DNA from 2 places in the Streptomyces sp. NPDC029041 genome. Region 1 is predicted to be linked to the other one. Evidence: riboswitches for the same ligand, from Rfam matches in the RefSeq annotation. Region 1 holds a riboswitch; the other holds the start of a gene.
The links. A riboswitch is a leader RNA that binds a small molecule or an ion and turns the genes downstream of it on or off. The one in region 1 is predicted to bind glycine.
Positions count from the first base shown of each region.

Region 2: linked by a shared signal. The riboswitch ahead of gcvP (aminomethyl-transferring glycine dehydrogenase) and the one ahead of gcvT (glycine cleavage system aminomethyltransferase GcvT) in region 1 are both predicted to bind glycine.

Region 1 covers NZ_JBEZWO010000010.1:281,787-285,544, forward strand. Annotated here, with positions in the region: gene AB0F04_RS26820 (enhanced serine sensitivity protein SseB) at 1-480, opposite strand, end outside; gene AB0F04_RS26825 (AAA family ATPase) at 585-1,250, opposite strand; glycine riboswitch at 1,473-1,573, shown strand; gene gcvT (glycine cleavage system aminomethyltransferase GcvT) at 1,732-2,853, shown strand; gene gcvH (glycine cleavage system protein GcvH) at 2,957-3,334, shown strand; gene glyA (serine hydroxymethyltransferase) at 3,344-3,758, shown strand, end outside.
Region 2 covers NZ_JBEZWO010000024.1:68,191-71,948, reverse strand. Annotated here, with positions in the region: gene AB0F04_RS36885 (DNA polymerase IV) at 1-644, shown strand, start outside; gene AB0F04_RS36880 (PRC-barrel domain-containing protein) at 563-937, opposite strand; glycine riboswitch at 1,051-1,146, shown strand; gene gcvP (aminomethyl-transferring glycine dehydrogenase) at 1,322-3,758, shown strand, end outside.

The DNA of each region.
Region 1 (3,758 bases):
GAAGAGGCGGACCCGGCCGCCGCTCGCGGGGCCGTCCAGCGGGGTCCGGCCCGCCCGGCACAGCTCGGCCACGGCCGGCGGCGGCAGCGGGATGCCGACCACCCCGCCCGGGTTGACGGCTATCCCCGCGTGCGGGGGCAGGCCGCGGGCGAACTCCACGGCGGGCGCGATGGTGTACGACATGTGCGAACCGGCGACCTGGCGGAACTGCTCCTCGGAGCTGAACACCGGTACGAAGGCCTGGCCGTCGATCTCGATGCCGGGCAGGTCGAGGGGGCCGCTGTGCGGGCCGCCGCCGTTGGGCAGCGGGATCCACACGAAGCTCCGGCCGAGCACCTCGACGATCCGCCCGCCGGCCGCCGGTCCCGCGCCGAGGGAGGCCGAGAGCACCTCCTCCAGCTCGTTGCCGGGCCAGCCGCCGTGCGGGTGGATCTGCGTCTGCGCCGGGAAGTCCGCGGAGAAGTCCGCCGGGATGTCCATCTGCCTACCGCCTGCCTGGAACCACTGCTGAGGCTCAAAAGGCTAACGGCTGACGGACGCCGGGCGGCAGGAGGAAGGCCGGTCCGGTGGACGACCGCGCGGGCTCAGCCCGTGAAGCCGATTCTGCGGAGGCTGTTCGCCGCGTCCCGGTCGGCCAGGACGGCCGAGGCGCAGCCGGCGGGGAGGTCGCCGCGCTCCACCGCGCGCAGCAGGCGGGTGCTCGCCGCGCGGTGGCGCAGGAACGCGTAGCGCGAGACGCCGCGGCCGCGGTCGCGCTGGCCGGCGAGGGCCTGCTCGGGGGTGACGTCGAGGAGGAGCAGGTGGAGCGTGCCGCCCCGGCGGCGGGCCTCGCGGGCGAGCCAGCGGCGGACCCACGCCTGGGTGCCGCAGTCGTGCACGACGACGCCCTCGCCGGTGCGCAGGGCGCGCCGCAGCCCGGCGTAGTGGGAGAGGCGGACGAGCGGGCGGTAGAGCGCGTACGGCAGGGCGCGCGGCATGCGGAGGGCCCAGCGGTCGCGGGTGTCCTGGGAGTCGATGCGCCGGCCCGGCACGGCGCGCCGCATCAGGGTGGACTTGCCGCTGCCCGGCAGGCCCGTGACCACGACGAGGTCGCGGGGGCCGAACAGCAGCGCCTGCGGGCTCCGGCCGGCCCGGTCGCGCAGATCGCGGACGACCGGCGCCGGTGCCGGAGCGCGGACCGCCCGGGCCGGTGCGGTCGGCTGCTCGGGCAGCGCGATGCCCGTCGTCGCGTACGCGGTGGTCCTGTTCACCGTGATCGTCCTCCCCTGGGGCCAGGTACGGAGTCCCATCCCCGCCGAGTGTAAAGAGAAGGTAATCCCGCAGGCCTCTCATTTACGTGCCCGTCCTGCAACAGGGCTGCTACAGGTCACTGCGTCCGGCGCGAGGGACTCGTGCACTCCATGGAAAAGGTCCCCCTGCCGCGCCGGAAGGATGCGTGCAATGATGTGCGCGCCAACTGCATACCGGCCGTTTGAATCCGCGCGGGAGAGTCCCCAGCAGCAGTGGTCGCTGGGGCGCCGAAGGAGCAAGTCCCTCCCTTGAATCTCTCAGGCCCCGTTACCGCGCGGGCGAGGCACATCTGAAAAGCGGGCCGTCCCTCTGTGCGACCGGAGGCGTGGCCCCACCCAAGGTGCAAGTCAGGGCCCCCGCGGTCATGGCGAACCTCTCAGGTTCCGATGACAGATGGGGAGGAACGACCTCGCCCGTCCTTGCCTTGGGAGACGACCGACCGTGAGCAGTACAGGAGAACTCCGTCACACCGCGCTCGATGCCCTGCATCGTTCGCTCGGCGCGACGATGACCGACTTCGCCGGCTGGGACATGCCCCTGCGCTACGGCTCCGAGCGCGACGAGCACACCGCCGTGCGCACGAAGGCCGGCCTCTTCGACCTCTCCCACATGGGCGAGATCACCGTCACCGGCCCGCAGGCCGCCGCCCTGCTGGACTTCGCCCTGGTGGGCAACATCGGCGGTGTGAAGGCGGGCCGGGCCCGCTACACCATGATCTGCCGGGCCGACGGCGGCATCCTGGACGACCTGATCGTCTACCGCCTGGGCGAGACCGAGTACATGGTCGTCGCCAACGCCTCCAACGCCCAGGTGGTGCTGGACGCGCTGACCGAGCGCGCCGCCGGTTTCGACGCCGAGGTGCGCGACGACCGGGACGCCTACGCGCTGATCGCCGTCCAGGGCCCGGAGTCGCCCGGGATCCTGGCGTCCCTGACCGACGCCGACCTCGACGGCCTGAAGTACTACGCCGGGCTGCCCGGCACGGTCGCGGGCGTCCCGGCCCTGATCGCCCGGACCGGCTACACCGGCGAGGACGGCTTCGAGCTGTTCGTGAAGCCCGGGCACGCCGTCGAGCTGTGGCAGGCCCTGACCAAGGCCGGCGAGGGCGTCGGCCTGGTCCCGTGCGGTCTCTCCTGCCGCGACACGCTGCGCCTGGAGGCGGGCATGCCGCTGTACGGGCACGAGCTGACCACCTCCCTCACTCCCTTCGACGCCGGGCTCGGGCGGGTGGTGAAGTTCGAGAAGGAGGGCGACTTCGTGGGGCGCGAGGCCCTGCGCGAGGCCGCCGCCCGCGCCGAGCAGAACCCGCCGCGCGTCCTGGTGGGGCTCGTCGCCGAGGGCCGCCGCGTCCCGCGGGCCGGGTACGCGGTCGTCGCCGGCGGCGAGGTGATCGGCGAGGTCACCTCCGGCGCTCCCTCCCCCACCCTCGGCAAGCCGATCGCGATGGCCTACGTCGACGCCGCGCACGCCGCGCCCGGCACGAGTGGCGTGGGCGTGGACATCCGGGGCAGTCACGAGCCGTACGAGGTCGTGGCGCTGCCGTTCTACAAGCGCCAGAAGTAGACACTGGCCGAAGGGCCGCGGCAGTGACCCCGTGCCCGTCGTCCCAGCTCACCAGCAGTCCCCCCTTCCACAGCACTCCCGCGCGTACAGGAGAATCCAGGCCATGAGCAACCCCAACGAGCTGCGCTACAGCAAGGAGCACGAGTGGCTGTCGGCCGCCGAGGACGGCGTGTCGACGGTCGGCATCACGGAGCACGCGGCCAACGCGCTCGGCGATGTCGTGTTCGTCCAGCTTCCCGAGGTCGGTGACTCCGTGTCCGCCGGTGAGACCTGCGGCGAGCTGGAGTCGACCAAGTCGGTGTCCGACCTGTACTCCCCCGTCTCCGGTGAGGTCACCGAGGTCAACGAGGACGTGGTGAACGACCCGTCGCTGGTGAACTCGGCCCCCTTCGAGGGCGGCTGGCTGTTCAAGGTGCGGGTCACGGACGAGCCGGGCGACCTGCTCTCCGCCGACGAGTACACCGCGTTCTCCGCGGGCTGAGGGAGCCGTATGTCCGTCCTGAACACACCCCTGCACGAGCTCGACCCGGCCGTCGCCGCGGCGGTCGACGCCGAGCTGCACCGCCAGCAGTCCACGCTGGAGATGATCGCCTCGGAGAACTTCGCCCCGGTCGCCGTGATGGAGGCGCAGGGCTCGGTCCTCACCAACAAGTACGCCGAGGGCTACCCGGGCCGCCGCTACTACGGCGGCTGCGAGCACGTCGACGTGGTCGAGCAGATCGCGATCGACCGCATCAAGGAACTGTTCGGCGCCGAGCACGCCAACGTCCAGCCGCACTCGGGCGCCCAGGCCAACGCCGCGGCGATGTTCGCGCTGCTCAAGCCGGGCGACACCATCATGGGCCTGAACCTCGCGCACGGCGGGCACCTGACCCACGGCATGAAGATCAACTTCTCCGGCAAGC
Region 2 (3,758 bases), on a different contig from region 1:
CCGAGCGGTGCGTGCGGCGGCTGCGCGGGGCGGGGCTGTCCGGGCGGACGATCGTGCTGAAGGTGCGGCGGTACGACTTCTCGACGCTGACGCGTTCCGAGACGCTGCGCGGCCCCACGGACGATCCCGCGGTCGTCCGCGAGGCGGCGGCCAGACTGCTGGACTCGGTTGACACGACCGGCGGGGTGCGCCTGCTCGGCGTGGGGGTCAGCGGGCTCGCCGACTACACGCAGGAGGACCTGTTCGCCCAGGCGGCGGGGGAACGGGCGGTCGCGGAGAGCCCGGTCGAGGAGCGTGCCGTGGCGCCGGCCGAGGAGCAGCCGCCGCTCGCCGAGCGGCGCTGGCCCGCCGGGCACGATGTGCGGCACGCCGAGTTCGGGCACGGCTGGGTGCAGGGCAGCGGACTGGGGCGGGTCACCGTACGGTTCGAGACGCCGGCATCGGAGCCCGGGCGGGTGCGGACCTTCCGGGTCGACGACCCGGATCTGGAGGCGGCGGATCCGTTGCCCTTGGTGTTACGGATACCGGGGCCGGGGGGAGACCGGGTGTCCGGGGCGGGGTCTCAGGCTGTCTCGTCCGTGCCCGCCAGCTTGCCGAAGTCGTGGTCCGGGAGCGGGGGAGGGGCTGCGACGTCGAGACCGTAGTGGTGGTAGAGCTGCAGTTCCTGCTCGGGGGAGAGGTGGCGGCCCACGCCGAAGTCGGGGGCGTCCTTGATCAGGGCGCGTTCGAAGGGGACGTGGAGGGCGCCCTCGATGAGTTCGCTCGGCTCCAGGGGGACGAAGGCGTCCCTGCTGAACAGGCCGGTCCGTATGGCGGCCCACTCCGGCTCGCCCGTGGCGTCGTCGAGGTAGACCTCGTCGATGGTGCCGATTCTGGTCCCGTTGCGGTCGAACGCCTTGCGGCCGATCAGATTGCGCGGATCGATATCGGTTCGCACGGGCCCTCCACATGGTCGCAACTCATACGTAGACACTACAAAACGGTACAAGTGAGGATGCGGCCACTCGAAGGTTCGTGCGCTGACCTCGCTGGTACGCTGGCAGCGGCTGCTGACCCCGTGCGGGAGAGTCCTCCAGACACCATCGGAGGCGCCGAAGGAGCAAATCCTCCCCGGAATCTCTCAGGCACACGTACCGCACGGACGAGGTCACTCTGGAAAGCAGGGCGGGTGTCGACGGCTTCCGCCCTCACCGACGGTGAAAGCCGGAGGCCTTCGGGCGATCCGGTGAAGCTCTCAGGTTGAGATGACAGAGGGGGAGGCCGTCCGGGTACCCGTGCAGTGGTGCCCCTCGCAGGTCGTGTCGACCAGGAGGCCTCCGTAATGACCGCCCACCGCATTCCGCTCTCCGAGCTCGAAGAGGCAGTCCCCTTCGAGCAGCGCCACATCGGCCCCGACCACGAGGCCTGCGCCAAGATGCTCGCGCACGTCGGTTACGGCTCGCTGGACGAGCTGACCGCCGCCGCGGTCCCGGCCGTGATCAAGAGCGCCGAGGCGCTGGATCTGCCGGGCGCCCGCAGCGAGGCCGAGGTGATCGCCGAGCTGCGCTCCCTCGCCGACCGCAACCAGGTCCTCGGCTCCATGATCGGCCTCGGCTACTACGGCACCTTCACGCCGCCCGTCATCATGCGCAACGTCATGGAGAACCCGTCCTGGTACACGGCCTACACGCCGTACCAGCCGGAGATCTCGCAGGGCCGGCTCGAGGCGCTGCTCAACTTCCAGACCATGGTCGCCGACCTGACCGGACTGCCGACCTCCGGCGCGTCCCTGCTCGACGAGGGCACCGCGGCCGCCGAGGCCATGGCGCTGTCGCGGCGCCTGGGCAAGAACAAGAAGGGTCTGTTCCTGGTCGACGCGGACACGCTGCCGCAGACCATCGCCGTGATCCAGACGCGGGCCGAGCCGACCGGGGTCGAGGTCGTCGTCGCCGACCTCAGCGAGGGCATCCCCGCCCCGATCGCCGAGCGCGAGATCAACGGCGTGCTGCTCCAGTACCCGGGCGCCTCCGGTGCCGTACGGGACATCAAGCCGGTCATCGACCGGGCGCACGAGCTCGGCGCGCTCGTCACCGTCGCCGCCGACCTGCTCGCGCTGACGCTGCTGAAGTCCCCCGGTGAGCTCGGCGCGGACATCGCCGTCGGGACGACGCAGCGCTTCGGTGTGCCCATGGGCTTCGGCGGACCGCACGCCGGCTATATGGCGGTCCAGGACAAGATGGCGCGGAGCCTGCCCGGGCGGCTCGTCGGCGTGTCCGTGGACGCCGACGGCAACAGGGCCTACCGGCTGGCGCTGCAGACGCGTGAACAGCACATCCGCCGCGAGAAGGCCACCAGCAACATCTGCACCGCGCAGGTGCTGCTCGCCGTCATGGCCGGCATGTACGCCGTCTACCACGGTCCTGAGGGCCTGAAGGGCATCGCGCGGCGCACCCACCGGTACGCCACCGTCCTCGCCGCCGGGCTCGCGGCCGGCGGGGTCGAGATCGTGCACGGGGCCTACTTCGACACCCTCACCGTGCGCGTCCAGGGCCGGGCCGACGAGATCGTGGCCGCCGCGCGGGACAACGGGGTCAACCTGCGTCTCGTCGACGCCGACCACGTCTCCATCGCCTGCGACGAGACCACGACCCGCGCCCAGCTGCGCGCCGTGTGGGCCGCCTTCGGTGTCGAGGGCGTCGTCGAGGCGCTGGACGCGGCTACGGAGGACGGGCTTCCGGGTTCTCCGCTGCGGACCGACGACTACCTGACGCACCCCGTCTTCCACCAGCACCGCTCCGAGACCGCCATGCTCCGCTACCTGCGCAGGCTCGCCGACCGCGACTACGCGCTCGACCGGGGCATGATCCCGCTGGGCTCCTGCACGATGAAGCTCAACGCGACCACCGAGATGGAGCCGGTCACCTGGCCCGAGTTCGGGCAGCTGCACCCCTTCGCGCCCGCCGAGCAGGCCGGCGGTTACCTCACTCTCATCCACGAGCTGGAGGACCGGCTCGCCGAGGTCACCGGCTACGACAAGGTCTCCCTCCAGCCGAACGCCGGGTCGCAGGGCGAGCTGGCCGGTCTGCTGGCCGTCCGCGGGTACCACCGGGCCAACGGCGACGCGCAGCGCACGGTGTGCCTGATCCCGTCGTCCGCGCACGGCACCAACGCGGCCAGCGCCGTGATGGCCGGCATGAAGGTCGTCGTCGTGAAGACCGCCGAGGACGGCGAGATCGACGTCGAGGACCTGCGGGCGAAGATCGAGCAGTACCGCGACGAGCTCGCCGTACTGATGATCACCTACCCGTCCACGCACGGTGTGTTCGAGGAGCACGTCTCCGAGATCTGCGCCCAGGTGCACGAAGCGGGCGGGCAGGTCTACGTCGACGGGGCCAACCTGAACGCGCTCGTCGGGCTCGCCAAGCCGGGGCACTTCGGCGGGGACGTCTCGCACCTGAACCTGCACAAGACCTTCTGCATCCCGCACGGTGGCGGCGGCCCGGGTGTCGGCCCGGTGGCGGTGCGCGAGCACCTCGCGCCGTACCTGCCGAACCATCCCCTGCAGCCCGAGGCCGGCCCGGAGACGGGCGTCGGCCCCATCTCGGCGGCTCCCTGGGGCTCGGCCGGCATCCTGCCCATCTCGTGGGCGTACGTCCGGCTCATGGGCGGGGAGGGGCTGAAGAGGGCCACGCAGGTGGCCGTGCTCAGCGCCAACTACATCGCCAAGCGCCTGGAGCCGCACTACCCGGTGCTCTACACCGGCCCCGGCGGGCTCGTCG